Regions from separate parts of the Bacillus sp. T-10(2022) genome, predicted to be linked through region 1. Evidence: riboswitches for the same ligand, from Rfam matches in the RefSeq annotation. Region 1 holds a riboswitch; each other region holds the start of a gene.
What was found. A riboswitch is a leader RNA that binds a small molecule or an ion and turns the genes downstream of it on or off. The one in region 1 is predicted to bind S-adenosylmethionine.
Positions count from the first base shown of each region.

Region 2: another riboswitch for S-adenosylmethionine. It lies ahead of OSJ91_RS15930 (bifunctional homocysteine S-methyltransferase/methylenetetrahydrofolate reductase); the one in region 1 lies ahead of OSJ91_RS25720 (O-acetylhomoserine aminocarboxypropyltransferase/cysteine synthase family protein).
Region 3: another riboswitch for S-adenosylmethionine. It lies ahead of mtnK (S-methyl-5-thioribose kinase); the one in region 1 lies ahead of OSJ91_RS25720 (O-acetylhomoserine aminocarboxypropyltransferase/cysteine synthase family protein).

Region 1 is NZ_CP113518.1:5,183,869-5,190,644, forward strand. It holds gene OSJ91_RS25720 (O-acetylhomoserine aminocarboxypropyltransferase/cysteine synthase family protein) at 1-1,103, opposite strand, end outside; SAM riboswitch class I at 1,203-1,308, opposite strand; gene OSJ91_RS25725 (thioredoxin family protein) at 1,454-1,762, opposite strand; gene OSJ91_RS25730 (toprim domain-containing protein) at 1,766-2,131, opposite strand; gene gcvH (glycine cleavage system protein GcvH) at 2,223-2,606, opposite strand; gene OSJ91_RS25740 (arsenate reductase family protein) at 2,703-3,059, opposite strand; gene OSJ91_RS25745 (acyl-CoA dehydrogenase family protein) at 3,201-4,988, opposite strand; gene OSJ91_RS25750 (acetyl-CoA C-acetyltransferase) at 5,058-6,236, opposite strand; gene OSJ91_RS25755 (3-hydroxyacyl-CoA dehydrogenase/enoyl-CoA hydratase family protein) at 6,307-6,776, opposite strand, start outside.
Region 2 is NZ_CP113518.1:3,265,463-3,272,238, forward strand. It holds gene metH (methionine synthase) at 1-3,370, opposite strand, end outside; gene OSJ91_RS15930 (bifunctional homocysteine S-methyltransferase/methylenetetrahydrofolate reductase) at 3,363-5,210, opposite strand; SAM riboswitch class I at 5,315-5,413, opposite strand; gene OSJ91_RS15935 (MOSC domain-containing protein) at 5,525-6,175, opposite strand; gene ku (non-homologous end joining protein Ku) at 6,669-6,776, opposite strand, start outside.
Region 3 is NZ_CP113518.1:3,300,856-3,307,631, forward strand. It holds gene OSJ91_RS16095 (aminotransferase class I/II-fold pyridoxal phosphate-dependent enzyme) at 1-812, opposite strand, end outside; partial or broken gene OSJ91_RS16100 (carbon-nitrogen family hydrolase) at 913-1,696, shown strand; SAM riboswitch class I at 1,768-1,921, shown strand; gene mtnK (S-methyl-5-thioribose kinase) at 2,000-3,202, shown strand; gene mtnA (S-methyl-5-thioribose-1-phosphate isomerase) at 3,217-4,263, shown strand; gene OSJ91_RS16115 (LCP family protein) at 4,355-5,245, opposite strand; gene OSJ91_RS16120 (lmo1851 family serine protease) at 5,360-6,776, opposite strand, start outside.

The DNA.
Region 1 (6,776 bases):
TTCGCTACATGGGACCATAATTCCACCGAATTGATAAGCTTTGCGCCAGCTTCGCGATTACCTTGTATTCCAAAAGTCACGACAGATCCAGCTCCCTTAGGCAAATATTTATCCGCAAGGGCTTTATCGGGATGATCCTCATCACCAGGATGTGAAACCCAAGTCACGGCAGGGTGGTTTTTTAAATATTTAATGACAGACTTGGTGTTTGACAGATGCTCTTTCATCCTTACATGCAGTGTTTCAAGCCCAAGCGTAAACTGGAATGCACTTTGGGCACTTAGCGCAGGGCCTAAATCACGAAGTAACTGCACTCGGGCTTTCGTTATGAATGCAGCAGGTCCAACTGCCTCGGCGTATACCAGATTGTCGTAGCTTGGGTCAGGCTCCGTGAAGCCAGGATAATTTGGCGAGTTCCAATCGAATTTCCCTCCATCCACGATGACACCGCCCAGCGTGGTTCCATTTCCCAGAAGCCATTTTGTAGCGGAATGGATGACAATATCCGCTCCAAAATCAATTGGTCTGCATAGATATGGTGTCGCGAAGGTATTATCAATGATCAAAGGTATTCCGGCATCATGGGCGATTTTCGCTACCGCTTCAATATCAAGCACCCTCAAACTTGGATTTCCGATCGTTTCAGCAAAAATGGCTTTAGTTCTTGGCGTTATCGCCCTTTTGAAATTTTCAGGGTCATCGGGAGAAACGAACTTCACTTTGATCCCATATTTAGGAAGAGTATTTTCAAAAAGGTTATACGTACCGCCATATAATGTAGAGGCTGAAACAATCTCATCTCCAGCAGCGGCAATATTCAGGATTGAAAGTGAAATGGCCGCCATTCCGCTTGCTGTTGCCAATCCGCCGATACCGCCTTCCAATAATGCCATTCTTTCCTCAAAAACGCTGACCGTGGGATTATGAAGTCGTGAATATATATAACCATTCTCCTTTAGACCAAATAAATTCGCTGCATGGTCGGTGTCTTTGAACAAGTATGCATTGCTTTGGTAGATAGGAACTGCACGGGCACCTGTTTCATCAGCTTGCAGACCGCCATGAACACTCAATGTTTCGAAACGCAACTTTTTCTCTGACATATGATTTCACCTTTTTCTATGGATTTAGTTGGAATTATATGATACCTGGCCTTTTATAAACAAAAAAACCACTTCAATAAGAAGAGGTTTCTAGAATACACCTCATCTACCAGAGCCAACACTCTGCTGGAATTAGCACCGTATATAAATTTATACCGGTTGCCGGGCTTCGTCGGGCCAGTCCCTCCGCCACTCTTGATAAGAACTATTAAATTCTGCCGTTACTTAATTCAAAATATAGCATTTTAGAATAAATCAGTCAATGAATTGTTAGAATATTCTTTGTTTAATTTCAATCTCGCATTCAAATGTCCGCAACAAAGAAACCAACCACGGTTCTGATTGGTTTCTTAGCTGATTTCCTTAAGCAATCCGTACAAATAAGGAACGGATTGAAAGGCATATATTTTTTTGTGCAGCTGTCCTTCTTTGAAAAGCAATAAACAAGGAACACTTTCGATTTCATATGATTCGGCAATTGCTTGGACATAATTCATATTCATTTTCCCTGCCTTCAATTCCGGGAATAGCTCCAAGGATATCGTCAGCATCTTGGAGGCAACCTGACAAGTGCCGCATAAAGGGGTATATAAATATAAGCAAAAGGTTTCCCCATTTTCAACAGCAAGCTTACACTCTTCTTCTTTCCATTCCTGCATCAATTAGTCGTTCACCCTTTGACTTAAAAATTTCATTTTCACATTCATATTGGCAGATAAAAGCACAGTTGCGATATGATGTTCGGGCGAGCTTTCCACTTCTTTGTACATTTTATTAATATACAGGTGGTTCGCTTCAGGCATTTCCCTTCGGAACTGCTTTCGGAGCTTTTCTCCTGATTCATCTGCGTCAAAAAGGAGATAAACATCACGGTCCATCAATTCATCCACTAATTCATCCAGCTTAGTTAATGATATGGTCCCATTCGTACATCTTATTTCCACATCTTCATTTAAAACGGAGGCAACTTTTCTTCTATCGGAACTGCCTTCTACAATGATCACTTTATCGAATTCGCCCCACTCCATGTCATCACTCCATCTCACGAATTATGTGTGCAACTGCCACGGTACAAAATGAAAAAGAGAGCAGGCCTTTTCAGTCCCCCTCTCATTCTTTTTAACCGTTGATTAAACTCTCATACTCTTCAGCGCTCATCAAGTTTTCAATATCACTGCCATTAGATGGTTCAAGCACGACCATCCATGCCTTTTCATAAGGAGACTCATTTACATATTCAGGGTTGTCACTTAAATCTTCGTTTACTTCAACAACCTTGCCACTGATAGGTGCATAAAGCTCAGAAACGGTCTTAACGGATTCAACACTTCCGAATGGTTCGTTCGCTTTCAATTCATCGCCGATTTCCGGAAGCTCAACGAATACGATGTCCCCAAGCTCGGACTGTGCGAAAGCTGTAATTCCAATGCGCACTGTTCCATCTTCCGTTTTGACCCATTCATGTTCTTTAGTGTAACGAAGTTCTTTTGGTGTTGTTGTCATTATTAACCCTCCATATGTACATCTTATTTTATCTATTCCATTATAAGGTAGATTGTTTGTTTAAGTAAGGAATTAACCAAATATTTCGAGAAATTTTCAGTTCCAAACCTGTTCGAATTGCTCCTCTTTGAAACCTACCGTCACTTTGGTGCCGTCCGTAACAATCGGCCTTTTCAGAAGCATGCCATCTGTGGACAATATATCAAGCATCTCTGCTTCAGAAGCTTCTTTCAGCTTATCCTTTAAGCCCAGCTCGCGATATTTTTGACCGCTAGTATTAAAAAACTTCTTCAACTCCAAATTGCTGTTTTTATATAGTTGTTCTATTTCTGTTCGCGAAGGCGGATTTTCCGCTATATGGATTGCTTCATATTGCAGTTCATGATTATCCAGCCACTTCTTTGCGTTACGGCATGTGCCGCATTTTGGGTACCAATATAATGTTAAGCCCATCATTTCACCACCTATCAATAGAATACCCGTTTTCATCACGCAATACAACGAATTGTCTTTTGAATTTCCAATACGATTTCATCAAAGGAAATAAAGGGAATGCCTTTTCGGGCATTCCCTTTACTGATTATGATTCATTGCTTAAAGAGCATATTTTTCAGCTTCGATTACCTTCACGGAAGCTTCACGCTTTTTCGCAATGACATTGATCGGATTATGTCTTGTCAGCTTGCGGAGCGACGCAAGCATGATGCGAAGAGTATCGCCTGTTTCCACTGCGATTAACGTTTCCTTTGCGTGCTGTTCTATTTCATTGAAAGCTTCCTGAACGAAGATTTCAGTGTAAAGCACTTTTTGTTTGTTCTTCTCCAGACCTGTAGCTGCTATTGCTTTTTCCGTACGCAATACCACGGATTCCGCTGCATAAGCAAGGGATGCGATATCAGCAATGTTGGAGAGGATCTCTTGTTCTTGATCAAGAGCTTTGCCGTATTTCTGTGCAGCAAGGCCAGCTGCCAGAATCCCAATTTTCTTAGCGTTTCTAACAAGCATTTTTTCTTGTGCCAATGGCTCATCGCCAGGTTCTTCCGGCATCATCATCATTAATTCCTCTTGAAGGCTTTGAGCCTTTTGAAGAAGCGGCAATTCCCCTTTAAGTGCTTTCTTCAGGAAAGTTCCAGGGACAAGCAATCGATTGATTTCATTTGTACCTTCAAAGATCCGGTTAATCCGGGAATCACGATATGCTTTTTCAATTTCATACTCCTGCATGAAACCATAGCCTCCATGAAGCTGTACGCCTTCGTCCGTAACATAATCCAACACTTCGGAAGCGAAGAATTTATTCAATGAACACTCAATGGCATATTCAGCGATTGCTGCCGCCATTGATTTCCCATCTTTCACTTGCTCATCCGTCAATTTGCTTTGCCTTTGTTCATAAAGGCCAACGGTACGGTATACAGAGCTTTCTGCTGCATAAATTTTGGATGCCATTGTTGCAAGTTTTTCTTTCGTCAAGTTAAAATCGGAAATTTTCGTTTTGAACTGTTGACGTTGATTCGTATAAGCTGCTGTAATCTCAAGGGCACGTTTAGATCCGCCGACAGCACCGACGCCTAATTTATAACGGCCGATATTCAGGATATTGAAAGCGATGACATGTCCTTTTCCGGCTACACCCAAAAGGTTTTCGACTGGTACATGTACATCTTCAAGGATTAATGTACGTGTAGATGAGCTTTTGATTCCCATTTTCTTCTCTTCAGCACCAGTTGATACGCCATCATAATCACGCTCAACAATGAAAGCGGAGAATTGTTCGCCGTCAATTTTGGCGTATACACAGAAGACATCTGCAAAACCTGCATTTGTAATCCATTGTTTTTCCCCATTTAGAATATAGTGTGTTCCTTCGGCATTCAATTTCGCTGTCGTTTTTGCTCCCAAGGCATCTGAACCTGAGCTTGGTTCCGTTAAGGCATACGCAGCAATCTTCTCACCCGTTGCCAGTAAAGGGAGATATTTTTTCTTTTGTTCTTCATTCCCGAATAATACGATCGGCAAAGATCCGATACCTACATGTGCACCATGCGTAATTCCAAAGCCGCCTGAAAGTGCCATTTTTTCTGTAATCAATGCCGAACTGATTTTATCAAGACCCAATCCACTGTATTCCTCAGGAACGTCAGCACCAAGTAAACCGATTTCACCTGCATGCTTCAGTAATTTAACGGAACGGTCAAATTCATGGTTTTCCAAATGTTCAACCTGCGGCAGAATTTCATTCACTACGAAATCCTCGGCAGTTTTGGCGATCATTTTATGCTCATCAGAATAATCTTCCGGTGTAAACACTTGATCATACGTAATATCTTCTACTAAAAAGGCTCCGCCTTTAATGAGGTTATCTGTAGTTTGATTGGACATGTTATTTCCTCCTAATTATTTAAGATAGTAAACCCGCCGGAAGCATGACAGCTTCCGGGAGGGGTAGGATTACGCCAATAATTCAAATACTCCAGCAGCACCCATTCCGCCGCCGATACACATTGTCACGACTCCGAACTGTTGGTTTCTGCGCTTCATTTCATGTAGCAGGCTTAATGTCAATTTTGCCCCCGAACATCCTAGTGGATGGCCTAAGGCAATGGCTCCGCCATTTACATTGACAATCTCTTCATCCAAACCGAGCTCACGAATGATTTGAATGGATTGGGAAGCAAAGGCTTCATTCAATTCAAATAAACCAATATCCGATAACTCAAGACCCGCTAGCTTCAAAGCTTTAGGAATGGCTGCAATCGGTCCGATACCCATGATTTCAGGCGGTACTCCTGCTACAGCAAAGGAACGGAACTTACCTATCGGTTTCATCCCTAATGAAGAGGCCTTTTCCCCATCCATGACCATGACCGCGGCTGCACCATCACTCGTTTGTGATGAATTCCCTGCTGTTACGGATCCTGTAACAGAGAATGCAGGTCTTAGTTTTTTTAGCACTGCAGCAGTGGTGCCAGGACGAACGCCCTCATCCTGTGTAAATTTAAATGATTTTTCCTTTAACTTAAGATCTGGTCCCACTGAACGAAGGGTTACGTCAACCGGTACGATCTCATCCGAAAACTTTCCTTCTGCAATGGCCTTCGCCGCCTTTTGATGACTACGAACAGAAAATGCATCTTGATCTTCACGGGAAATGCCGTATTTTTTTGCAACGGCTTCAGCAGTGTGGCCCATACCCATATAATATTCCGGTGCCGTTTCCGCAAGTCTCGCGTTCGGACGAGTTACATGGCCCATCATTGGCAAAAGGCTCATGGATTCCGCTCCGCCTGCAATGACAGTATCACTTTGGCCGAGCATGATCCTTTCCGCTCCATAAGCGATGCTTTGCAGCCCGCTTGAACAGTAACGATTAATCGTTATGGCCGGTACTGTATAAGGCAATCCTGCCAATGCCCCAATGTTACGAGCCATGTTCAATCCTTGCTCCGCTTCAGGCATTGCACAACCGATAATCAGGTCATCGATGGTGCCTTCATAATTCCCTGCACGCTTTAACGTTTCCTTTACAACAAGAGCCCCTAAATCATCAGGACGTACACTGGCAAGAGAACCTTTTTTCGCTCTTCCTACCGGAGTCCTTGCTCCAGCTACTATTACCGCTTCTTTCATGAGGATCCCCCTTACTCATTTTTAAGCTATCGATCTATTAATCTTTGTTTTGGCCATTTCTTCGTCTATTTCAATTACGGAGTGGTTTGCCTTTAACAAGCATATGCTGCATCCTAGCCTGGGATTTCGGAGTCGAAATCAGTTTTAGGAATGCCTGTTTTTCTAGGTTCAAGATATACTGTTCATCTACTTCCGTGCCAAATGGGAGTTTCCCCCCTGCCAGGACGTATGCAAGCTCTTTGGCTATGACAAGGTCATGTTCTGATAAGAATCCTGAAAGGCGCATGGATTCCGCCCCTAAAAGAAGTGCGGCATATCCCGTTTCACCTACGACAGGGATCTTTGTGCGGGCAGGAGCGGTATAACCTTGTTCATGCATGGAAAGTACCGCCTGTTTCGCATCATATAGCTGATGATCCGCATTCACGCTTATTCCGTCCGCTGAATTAAGGAAATTATTCCCTCTAGCTTCCTCGGCGGAGGTTGAAACTTTTGCCATGGCGACCGTTTCAAATACTCGGTTGGCCACTTTCTGTAAGT
Region 2 (6,776 bases), 1.9 Mb from region 1:
ATCCTTCAGTCAATTCCACGCCAATATCTTGAGGTTGTAACAGGCGGAATAGCTTCTCCTGGTCTTCCAAATTAGGACAGGCAGGATAACCAAAAGAAAACCTTTGTCCGGTGTACTTAGCGGCAAATCGCTCTTTCATGGACATTTCAATCGGATCGCTTATACCTAAATCATCACGCATTAATTGATGAATTCTTTCCGCGAACCCTTCAGCTGTTTCGAGAGCAAGTGATTGAAGGGCGTGATTTTTCAAGAAATCACCTTCAAGCTTAAGTTTTTCTGCCCATTTTCTGATTCCTTTTCCGGCAGTGACCAGGAAGAATCCTACATAATCCATTTGCCCGGAGGAGACCGGTTTCGCGAAGTCCGCTAAACAAAGATGCGGATTCGTATCTTGCCTTGGGAATTCGAAAGTTTCCAAAACCTCTTGATGATTGTCCGGGTTGTACACCAATAGCTTATCTCCTTCGCTCTGAGCAGGGAAAAATTGATAAACTGCATGCAAGCCATAATCCGGTTCCGTCTTTAGGAATTCGATCAATTCATCAACGAGATCATTGAGCTGCACTGCTTTTTCATTCCCTTGCTTAAGCAATTCGGAAACTTTCCCTTTTAACCCCAAATGATGACCAATCAGCATTTGCCTATTTATATATGGCTGGACGACATCCAATGGATAGTTCTTCAGGACGTGACGCTTGATGTCACGTGGCATTTGAACGGGAACATCGCTTAAAGGGGCAGCTGTGGACTGCTTACGTACAGGTTTTTCCAGCGTGGCGGCAATGGCGGCATTCGCTTTCGACCTTTCTCGTTTCTCGACTAACTCTTCCAAGTACACCACTTTTTTGTCAGAGTCATGTAAAATATTCGTTACAGCCAAACCATCCATCGCATCTTTGGAATATAAAACCGGTCCTTCATATTCAGGTGATATTTTAAAATCGGTGAATTTACGCGATAATGCTGCCCCTCCCACTAATATTGGGGTATTTATTCCCGCTTGCCTTAAATCCTGTGCGGTTAAAACCATTTGCTGTGCAGATTTGACAAGTAACCCAGATAGGCCAATGATGGTTGGCTCATGTTTTCGAACCTCTTCAATGATTTGTTGCGGTGCAACCTTGATCCCTAAATCAATGACTTCATAGCCATTATTGGATAGGATGATATCCACTAGGTTTTTCCCGATATCATGCACATCTCCCTTGACAGTCGCCAACAGGATTTTCCCTTTTTTAGCGCTATCTTCAGAGTTTTCCATAAGTGGTTCAAGGTGAGATACAGCCGCCTTCATCGCTTCAGCACTCTGAAGCACCTCTGCGACAATAAGTTGGTTGTCATTAAACAACCGACCCACCTCACTCATGCCATCCATCAACGGTCCATTGATGATTTCCAATGGGGTATCACCGCGCTCAATCGCTTCATTTAAATCATCAACCAATCCTTCTTTCGTTCCTTCGATAATATAGTTACCTAGACGTTCGTCCAATGGCAGGATCACACCATTATCCTTCTTCTCCGCTTTTTTTCCACGATAAAATTCGGTAAAAATCGCTAAAGTTTCCGTTGAAGTCTCAAACAGGAGTGCCTCAGCCAGTTTCACTTCCTCTTCCGGAATCAGAGCGAAACGTTCAAGTTTTTCTGTATTCACGATGGCATAATCGAGTCCCGCTTTTGTACAATGGTAAAGGAAAACTGCATTTAATATTTCCCTTCCCCTCGCTGGCAGACCGAAAGAAACGTTAGAAATGCCAAGTATCGTCAGGCATTCTGGAAACTTTTCTTTAATAGCCTTTATTCCATTCACCGTCTCTAAAGCAGATCCGATATATTGTTCATCACCTGTGCCTACAGGAAATACAAGCGGATCAAAGATGATGTCACTTTTGTTTAGACCGTATTTATTGACAAGCAGATCCACAGACCGTGTTGCCACTTCCAATTTCCGTTCAGCATCGACGGCCATCCCGATTTCATCAATGGTTCCTACGACAACGGCAGCACCATATTGATGGACTAAGGGTACTATTTTTTCAAAGCGCTCTTCACCATCTTCAAGGTTTATGGAATTAATGATCGATTTTCCTTGTGAATGTTTTAATGCTTGTTCAAGTACAACTTCATCTGTAGTATCGATGACCAATGGGACCTTCACTTTTTTGACGACCTCTTCTACGAATTCCTTCATATCGCCAAGCTCATCCCCATCAGGATCAGCAAGACAAATATCAATGACATGGGCGCCTTTTTTCACCTGGTTACGTGCAATTTCGGCTGCTGGCTCGTAATGCTTGCTGCGTATCAGCTCCTTGAATTTTCGGGAACCGATAACATTCGTCCTTTCACCTACGAATAAAGGACGCATTGAATCATCATAAATGAGCGGTTCTATGCCTGATACGGCATGACCATGGGCAGTTTCCGTAATTGTACGGGGCTTCATGCCTTCGAGGACCCTGGAAAGTTCTTTAATATGCTCAGGTGTCGTACCACAACATCCGCCAATGATATTGATCCATCCCTTTTCGGCAAATTGCTTCATTTTCTCTGCCAGGGAAGTAGGTGACTCATGATAGTGGCCTTCTTCATCAGGGAGCCCGGCATTCGGATAACAACTGATGGCACTATTCGATATATCTGCAAGTGTCCTGATATGGTCTATCATGAATTCCGGTCCTGTTGCACAATTAAGGCCGACAGCTACGGGCTTCATATGTTCAACAGATAAATAAAAAGCTTCTATGGACTGGCCCGCAAGTGTCGTGCCCATCGGTTCGATTGTTCCTGATATGATGACAGGCACATCTTTTCCCGTTTTTGCGAATGCTGCTTTGATTCCAGAAAAGGCAGCCTTGACATTAAGCATATCCTGACAGGTTTCCACCAACAGCAAATCTACACCGCCATCCAAGAGACCCAGTGCCTGTTCTTCATAAGAATCGGTTAAAATGTCAAAAGTCGTTCCGCCCGTTACGGATAGCGTTTTTGTAGTGGGGCCCATCGAGCCAGCTACATACCTTGGCCACTCCTCATTGGAATACTTTTCACAAGCTTTAACGGCAAGCTCAGCTGAAATTTTATTTAGCTTGTAGGCAATCGTGCTTATTTGGTATTCCTCAAGAACGATGCTGGTCGCTCCAAAGGTATTTGTTTCAATGATATCTGCGCCCGCTGCTAAATATTTTTCATGAATGGTTTGGATGATTTCCGGTTGCGTCAGTGATAAATATTCATTGCAGCCCTCGAATTGTTCCCCGCCAAAATCGTCTGCTGTCAAATTCTCCGCTTGAAGCATGGTTCCCATCGCCCCATCAAGTAGGAGAATCTTAGAATTTAACTGATCTTGAATCGCTTTTTTATTCATGTACTGCCACCTCTGATGTCTGTTTACTATCGACTTTTCTAATATATTTCGTAAGTTCCGCCGTCATTTCATAGCGAAGGAACGGAGTGATTAAATATATGCCCTTGAATTTTTCCCTTGCCGCGTCCACCAGTTCCCGCGCGATATTAACCCCTTCCATCCTAGACTTTACAGGGTCATCCCCCGCTAAAGCCATGGCCCTTCTTACGTTATCGGGCAATTTAATGCCTGGGATCTCATTATGGATGAATTCTGCGTTCCGGGTGCTTGTCAAAGGCATGATACCGATGAAAATCGGGGTTTCTAAATGTTTTGTAGCTTCATGTACTTCTTCGATTTGCTCCACCGAATAAATTGGCTGTGTCAAGAAGGATTGAGCACCGCAGGAAATCTTCTTTTCCATTCTAAGTACGGCTTTATCCAGATATTTCACATTGGGATTAAACGCTGCCGCAATTTTAAAATTCGCCCGTTGACCCAAACTTTGACCGGAATAGGAAAGACCTTCATTAAATTGTTTGACCATGCTTATAAGGTCAAAGGAAGATAAATCATAAACCGAAGTGGCACCAGGGAAGTCCCCTATTTTTGAAGGATCTCCGGTGATGATCAATAATTCATTCAGCCCCACCGTCTGCAGACCCATTAAATGTGACTGCAGGCCAATCAAATTTCGATCACGGCATGTTATATGCACCATCGGATTAATATTCAATTGGTTCTTTAGTAAGTTAGCCAGTGCATCATTCGATATCCTTGGTGAGGCAAGTGAATTATCCGCTAATGTAATGGAATCGACCCCTGCTTTTTTCAAAACCTCAGCACCGGTCATGAAGCTCTCTATTCCCAGCTTTTTCGGTGGATCAAGTTCAACTAGGATCGTCCTTTCCGTCTTGGCCTTTTCGTACAGTGGAAGTTCCAATTCTCTTTCGTTCACTACAATTATTTCTATTTCACGGGGTTTCGTAATTTTCTCTTTTACAGGAGCAAAACTTCCAATTGCATTCTTTACAGCTTGAATATGCAGTGGAGTCGTTCCACAGCACCCGCCTATGATAGCGGCACCTTGCTCACGAAGTTCCAGGGCACTTGAACCGAAATATTCCGGCACAGCTTTATAGACGAGCCTTCCATCCACATAATCCGGGAGGCTGGCATTAGGGTATATGGCAATCGATGCATCCTTCGGCAAGCTCACTTCTTCCAAGGCCCGGATCATATGATGTGGACCGAGACGGCAATTCACCCCAACAACATCGGCACCCAATTGCTCGAGTTTTTGAAAGGCTTCATTTAAATGGATTCCATTTTGAAGATTACCCAGTTCATGCATCGAAACATTTGCGATGATCGGCAATCCGGTTTCATTTTTTACGATTTGCAGGACGGTTTCCAGCTCTTCCAGGTCATAAAATGTTTCCAAGAGAATCCCATCAGGGTTTTCCATCAACAGACTGTATAGTTGTTCACGAAACCCCCGTTTAATCTCTTCCATGCTTAAATCCGATTTCCTGATACTCCGCTGTGCCCCTATGGTACCGAAGACATACGCATTTCCTTTTGCCGCTTTTTTAGCAAGAATGACTCCCTGGCGGTTGATTCTGCTAACTTCATCTTCAAGTCCATACCGTTTCAATTTGTTGAAATTGGCTCCGTATGTATTTGATTGAAGGATATCTGCACCAGCTTCGAGATAGGCACGGTGGATGGACTCTATTTGATTTGGATTCGTGCAGTTTAATTCCTCATAACATTGATCGATGCCATTTGAGTACAATAAGGTCCCCATTGCCCCTTCCCCAACCAACATTCTTTCTTTCACTTCTTTACGAAAATTCATCATTACACCCTCTCTCAAAAACAGTCCTGTTTTTGTCTTATTTTATGAGTATGAGAGAAAAGAAAAAAAAACCTTCTCAAAGAAGAAGGTTTTTTGAAACATTCTCCTCATCTATCAAGCTCTGCTTGCTGGATTTAGCACCTTTGCCTAAGCTGGTTGCTGAGGTTTCTTCGGGCCAGTCCCTCCACCTCTCTCGATAAGATCCATTTATATAATTTTCACAAGATTTCAAAATTAGATTATATTTAATTTACATTAATAATCTGTCAATTTCAATACCTGATCGACATTTTTTTCACTTTTGCAAAAATGATTCAATCTTTTGCGGCTTTAACCCTCTTCATTATTCTTTGTTTCCAGTCTTCCGCTAACGAGTCTAGAGTAAGTAAAGTCTTAGCGCCTTCCAGGCCATCTCGTTTATGAAGGATAACCTCTGCTGCATAATGAACTGAAATTTTTTCTTGCAAACGATCTATTAGCACGATTTCGTTTTGCTTATTTATCGTTCCTTCTTGAAGTACTCTTGCAAAATATCCAGTGAAACTCGTTTTCAGCACGAGTTCCAAAAACTTAGGTTCTTGATTGAAGTGGGAAATGGTCGAACAAGGTATCCTTCCCTGGTTAATTTGAACAATCACTTCGCCTATTTGATAAATATCGCCGATATACGTGGCTTCTTCCCTCATCCCCGCTACAGTTAAATTTTCTCCGAATGCTGGGATATCCAGCTTTTTAGAGAATTTTTCATTCCATAATGAATAATGCTCAAAGGGGTAAAAGCACAAAGCCCGATCAGGACCTCCATGGAACTTTACATTACCTACCCCATCACCAATTATGCCTGATTTAGTCACTGTCACATTATCATGTGCTTGTTTATCCATGGCAGAAAAGATATCGACATTCGAAAAAATTTCCTGTTTCGGCTTTCCGGCATGAAGTGATTTGATTTTTCCATTTTCCATTTTGCATCTTCCATTCATATTTAATTTATATCATCCTATATGTATAAATTATACTAAAAATCCATTTATTCTGTAGCTTTTTATAAGTATATGAAGTGAAAAAGCCACATGAGCCGTTAAATGGGCGAAATATCATTGATTTCCAGAAAAATTCATAGGATAGTTTCAGTAATTTTGTTGCTATTTCAGAATTAAATATGGTAGAATATGAACACAATATATAGTCGAAAACTACAACCGTTCGCCTATATGTTGATTTTCACGATTGAATTCCTCATTGTCGCTCTTTAGGGAGCGAATTTTTTTTGCTTTCATTAATATCCACTAATTCCCTGTAATTCCATTCAGTTTCTTGCATCGTGATCGACTTACCTATTTGTACTTTCCTTCCCTCCTTATCAAGTCCCTTTCATTTCCTAATTAGAAGCCTGATTCCTTGCAAAAACAAGCAGAAAGCCGAGCGACATCATGCGTCTTCCGCTCAGCTTCCTGTTTACGCTTGTTTCTTTTTTTTCGGTGCCGCTTTCTTTCGGGTCGTCTTTTTCTTTTCCGGTTCATCATGTTTTGTACGGTCTATGGATGCCTGTAATGCCTCCATTAA
Region 3 (6,776 bases), 1.9 Mb from region 1:
TAAAGATGGTCTTGTAATAGTTCAAGAGCTTCTATGACACTCTTATTCCCCACTGCGAAGCCGACTCTCCACCCTGCCATATTGTATGTTTTCGATAGTGTGTATATTTCTATTCCTATTTCCTTCGCTCCCTCTGACTGGAGATAGCTTACCGGTTTTTTACCGTCGAATCCTATCGCTCCATAAGCGAAGTCGTGGACCACACAAATTGAATGCTCTTTTGCAAAAGAGACGGTCTCATCAAAGAAACTTTCAGTTGCAGAAGCACCTGTGGGATTGTTCGGATAGTTCAAGAACATCATTTTCGCTTTATCAAGTACTTCTTTATGTATGTCACTGTATTTTGGAAGAAAATCATTTTCTTCTGTCAAGGGCATGAATTCGGTCTTTGCCTGGGCTAAAACAACACCGGAAAGATAATCCGGATAGCCGGGATCCGGAACAAGGATCGTATCACCCGGATTCAATAAACACTGCGGCAGTTCGACAAGACCTGCCTTTCCCCCGAAGAGAATCGCCACTTCACTTTTCGGATCCAGCTTGACACCGTATTCACGTTCATAAAAGACGGCAGCAGCATCTTTTAAATATTGATGCCCCCGAAATGGCGAATATTTATGATTAATCGTTTTTTCAGCGGCAGACTGCAAGCTTTTCACGATATGGTCTGGAGTCGGCTGATCAGGATTTCCCTGGCCTAAATTAATGACATCATGTCCTTGCTCCGTGATGGCATTGACTTTTGCGACTAGTGAGGCAAAAAACTGCTTAGGCAGGTCCTGAAGCTGTCTGGATTTTTCGAATTGCACCATTTTATACACCTTCTCTGAAATTTCTTGAAATTCTAGTCACAAATGATATATGTTTATCATAGTCTTGTAAAGCATTTTTTACATATGGGGGTTTTAAACGATGAAGTGGAAAATAGCTTGTATTCAAATGGATATAGCCATTCGGGCAACCGGATATCAATTTTCAGGTTGCCGAACAATGGTTGGAAAAAGCAGCACGGTCGGAACCCGATATCGTCATTTTACCAGAGCTTTGGACAACCGGATACGACTTAAGCAGGTTAAATGAGATTGCTGATCAAGAGGCCGAAAAAACGATTGAATTTCTTAAAACACAGGCAAGGAAACACGAGATTCACATCGTAGGCGGTTCCATTGCGAAAAAAACGAGCAAGGGAATCTATAACACCATGATCATCATCGATAAACAGGGAAATCTCATAAAAGAATATGATAAGCTTCACTTATTTCAGTTAATGGATGAACATCATTTCCTGAAGCCAGGAGAAAAGGATGGTTTATTTACTCTTGATGAAAAAATATGTGCTGGTTTCATTTGTTATGACATCCGTTTCCCTGAATGGCAGCGAGCCCATACCGCTAAAGGCGCCGAAGTTCTATTCGTTACGGCTGAATGGCCAAAGCCGAGACTCGATCACTGGAGAGCCTTATTGATTAGCCGTGCCATCGAGAACCAAGCCTATGTTGTAGCCGTTAATCGCTCAGGCTCTGATGTCAATAATATATTTGCCGGTCATTCCTTGATAATTGATCCTTGGGGAAATATCATAAGTGAAGCCGGAGAAGGAAACGAACTCCTGACAGGCACCTTGGACTTCAATAAAGTTTCGGATGCACGTAACAAAATACCTGTATTCGAAGATCGTCGTCCTGATTTTTATTAATTTACCCATTGACAAACTATTTAAAAAGTTGATATTATTTTCCCGAAGATTAAAATTTCAGAAAACATTTACTCTTATCAAGAGCAGGCTGAGGGATAAAGGCCCTATGAAGCCCAGCAACCGACTGTAATACCATTGTGAAATGGGGCGGATTCACCGCCGGATTATAAAATCCACAGAGCACGGTGCTAATTCCACCAGAATTCATATTCTGGAAGATAAGAGGTCCGAAGCCAAAACTTCTGCCTCTTTCTATATGAAAGAGGCTTTTTTATTCTTATTTTGAATCCGGAGGGGAAAAGAATGACTCAAAACCATTCAAATTTTAAGAGATTGACAAACGAAACAGCTATAACCCTTGCAAAAAAACTTGGGTTGGTCAATGCGGATGCAAGTTTAACATGTAAAGAAATCGGCGATGGAAACTTAAATTATGTTTTTCATATTACAGACACAGTCACAAATAAAGGAATTATAATTAAACAAGCGGTCCCTTATGCCAAGGTACTTGGCGAAAGCTGGCCGCTGACATTGAAAAGAGCTGCGATTGAGGCGAATGCGTTGATTCATTTCAGAAGTTATTGCCCAGAATTCGTACCGCAAGTCTATTATTCTGATGAACAGCTTGCCATCACGGTCATGGAGGATTTATCGCACTTGAAAATCGTTAGAACAGGATTGATCGAAGGAGATTCATACCCATTGCTTTCTCAGCATATTGGTGAATATGTTGCGAAAACGGCATTTTATACATCCGATTATCATTTAGAACCCTCTGCGAAAAAGGAAGTGGCCCGACATTTCACGAATCCCGAACTCTGCAAAATCACTGAGGTCTTTATTTTCACGGATCCATTTTTTGAGGAACTCCCGGGAGATTTCGAGGTGGAATTGACAGATGCCGCCAAAAATATATGGAATGATAAAGAAGTGATCCTTGAGGTCGCTAAGCTGAAACAAAGCTTTGAAACCGAGCAGGAAGCCTTGCTTCATGGTGATTTACATACTGGAAGTATATTTGCAAGTGAAACTGAAACAAAGGTTATCGATCCGGAATTCGCTTTTTATGGTCCAGTTGGTTTTGACCTTGGTCAATACACCGCCAACCTTCTCTTTCAGGCAGTCACACGTAATAGCGCTGGAAAGGAAGAGATTTTCACACACCTTAATGAATTTTGGAATGCCTTTGAAGAAACTTATTCCGAATTATGGGAAGGCCAAAATAAAAGCCCATTTCGCCATGTGAAAGGTTATCTGCCTTATTTACTGACAAAATTCAAAAAAGATGCATTCGGCTTTGCCGGCTGTGAAATGATTCGGCGAACCATCGGACTTTCCCATGTTGCCGATTTAAATGTCATTGAAGATAAAGAAACAAGGATCGCTGCCAAAACGGCTACATTGGAAATTGGTGCTTTTTTAATTAAAAAACGAGAAGAATTGGATGTTCCAGCTGTAATTGAAGCGTTGAAGCAACGTACACTGCCATCTTATTCAACCATTTAAAAGGAGACCTGCACATGACAAAACTAGCACCATTACCTTATTCGGTACAATGGGCTGATTCCCATATTACATTATTAAATCAACAAGCCCTGCCTTCCATAACTGAATTTATTGAACTTCATTCTGTTGATGATGTATATGACAGCATTTTGACATTAAAAGTTCGCGGTGCCCCAGCAATTGGACTGACGGCAGCATTTGGTGTTGCACTTGGTGCCAAACAGGAAACAACCGCTGAATTAGCGGAATTCAAGAAAAATGTAGCGAGGCATATTGAAAAACTCGCCTCTTCACGGCCAACTGCTGTCAACCTTTTTTGGGCGTTAAGGAGGATGGAAAATACTCTGCAAGCTACGCAAAGCATTTCAACTGCCAAGGAAGCACTTGTATCGGAGGCTAAAGCCATCTTTGCTGAAGATGAAGAAATGTGCAGGAAAATCGGGGAACATGGTTTATCCTTATTCACTAGAGGAGATTCCATTCTAACGCATTGCAACGCTGGGGGAATTGCCACGGCTCGGTATGGCACAGCTTTGGCTCCCTTCCACCTGGCTAAAGAAAAGGACTTTCCGCTAAAAGTGTATGCATGTGAAACCAGGCCTGTCCTGCAAGGGGCGCGTTTGACTGCTTGGGAATTGATGCAAGCGGGGGTGGATGTCACATTAATTTCTGATAATATGGCTGCCCATACGATTCACCAGAAAGGAATAAATGGAATCATCGTCGGTGCCGACAGAATTGCGGCTAATGGAGATACAGCCAATAAAATCGGGACATTGGGATTGGCCATATTAGCCAAGCACTTTGGTATCCCTTTTTACGTGGCCGCACCATCAACCACATTCGACCTTACTCTCGAGTCCGGTACTTCCATCCCGATCGAAGAACGGAATGAAGCGGAAATCACCTTCATTCAAGGTGTTAGGATTGCTCCTGAAAACGTGAAGACTTTCAATCCAGCCTTTGACGTTACACCGAATCATCTAATTACCAGCATCATTACCGAAAATGGCATCATAACACCGGATTTCATTAAAAACATCCCGCTTTTTGTTAAATGATCCAGGTTGCTTTATTGATGATAAAAAACGAGAAGGATTTCGTATCCCTCTCGTTTTTGTGATTATTCTTGCGAGGTCCACAATACAATTTTTATTTTTTGGAAAAGAACTCCTGAAGTGCCTTCTTATTTTTAGTGTAGTCTATTTCCAAAACTGCTCCGGACTGGGGATATATTTCATCTTTAAAGCTTCCTTCCACTGGAACCCTTAAGGTTTCGACGGTGTCCGGTGTATGGAAGACGGCTTTTGGACCCATTTCCATTATTGTTTTCAGTCCAATATCTGTATCCAAGTACGAGAGTCCTTGTTCGATTATATTAGGAAGGGCTGCCATCCCTTCGAAGGACGAGATTTGATTTATAAACGCTGTTTTTAATTGAACCATTACTTCTTGTTGACGCTCAACCCTTCCAAAATCACTTTCATCGTCATGTCTAAAACGGACATATTTCAATATTTCCTCCCCATGTAAAACATTTTTACCGACGCTTGCTTGAATGCTCATATCATCAATGATTTCCTGGTCCACATTCACCGCTACCCCCTCAGGTGCAAGTAAATCGACCATCTTCACGAATCCCTGAAAGTCAATTACCGCTACATGATCGACCTTGACACCAAAGTTTTCCTGTATGGTTTTCTTGAGAAGTTCCCTTCCACCATAATAATAAGCTGCATTTATTTTGTTATATCCTGATTTATTCCCGGGGATTTTCACATAACTATCACGCATAATCGAAGCCAGCTTCAGTTTTTCCTGCTCAGGAAAGTATTTTGCCAGTATAATCGCATCTGATCGAGATTTTTCCTCTCCCCTTGTATCAACACCAATTAACAGAAATGTTTTCACACTTTCCTGGTTCTCTTCTTTGGTTAGTTTTTTTTCCGTACCTGCATTTCCATTTTGTTTGGGTAAAGGGGCATAAGTGCAGCCTGCCAGAATCAAGATCAATAGATTTATGAACAATACCTTTTCTCTCATTACCTCACCTCATCGGAAAATTACCCCTATTCTCTGCCTAATATTGGAATCCTATGCATTAAACGACAAAAAAAGCCTGCCAACGATAATCGCTGACAGGCTATTCGGGCAAAATCATTTATTGATTTCTTTCTTTAATACTTCTACCGCCTTTTTCACTTGTGTGTCATTCTTAAGGATTTTCTCCTGGATGACCTGCATCAATTTCACGGTAGTATCATCTTTAATGGTGCCAGTTTCTTTAATTTTTTGTTCCCTTTGGAATGCTGTGACCGCATTCGTTGTTGCTTCATCAAAGAATCCATCTACCTTACCCGGATCATGTCCCGCTTCCTTCAGCATCTCTTCAGCAGCTTTCACTTCACTCGAAGAATCAGATGCTTTCAATTCCTTATCGGGCGAAATGTACGGAAGGCTGGCATAACCAGGAAGCTTCACAGTAATATCCGGCTTGATCCCTTTTTTATGAATCCAATTGCCTTCAGGAGTCAACCATTTAGCTGCCGTATATTTGAAGTTAGATCCATCTTCAAAGTCTTCGGCAGTCTGCACTGTCCCTTTCCCAAATGACTTGACACCAATCAATGGAATGTCCGCAGATTCACTGACAGCCGCTGCAACGATTTCAGAAGCACTGGCACTTCCGTCATCAATCAACACGACTACCGGGATTTTCAGTTCTCCATCATTCTCCGATTTATAGACTTGTTTTTTCCCGCTGCGCTCCTCAACTTGAAGAACCACTTCCCCATTAGGTATGAACAGGCTTGCCATTTCTATTGCTTGATCAAGCAGTCCCCCCGGGTTTCCCCGCAAATCCAATACGAGACCCTTCATATCCTTCTTCGACATTTCTTCAAGCGCCGTTTTCAGCTCTTGGACTGTATGTTCGGAAAAACTGGTCACTTGAATCTTGGCAACTCCATCATCAAGCATTTCCGCATAAACCGTCTCAATCGGAATTGTGTCCCGTTTAATGGTGAGCTCAATCGGTTCCGACTCACCAGCTCTTGAGATGGATAGATCCACTTTCGTACCCTTCTCGCCCCTGATTTTCAGGACAGCTTCAGAAGAGCTTAGCCCTTCAACGCTTTTACCGTCCACACTTAAAATGATATCATTCGGCTTTACCCCCGCTTTTTCTGCTGGGGACCCTTTTATAGGTGAGACGACCATGATTTGTCCATCCTGCTCCTGAATCTCGGCACCGATTCCTTCAAAAGATGAAGAGATGCTTTCATGGAAACTAGATGCTTCCTTTTTATCCATATAAGCAGAGTAGGGATCATCCAATGATTTGATCATTCCATTAATTGCGCCGTCAACCAGCTTTTCTTCATCAACCTCTTCATAATAGTTATCTTTTATCTTATCGTATGTAGTATATAGCTTTTCAAATTCCGCATGCTTATCCGGTGCTAATGACTCTACTTTTTCATCTCCAAAGGTCAAGGCTATTGTAGTAATCCCTGCAGTTAGAAATATGACTAAGAAAATCCCCATAATGAACGTAAACTTCTTTATTTTAATG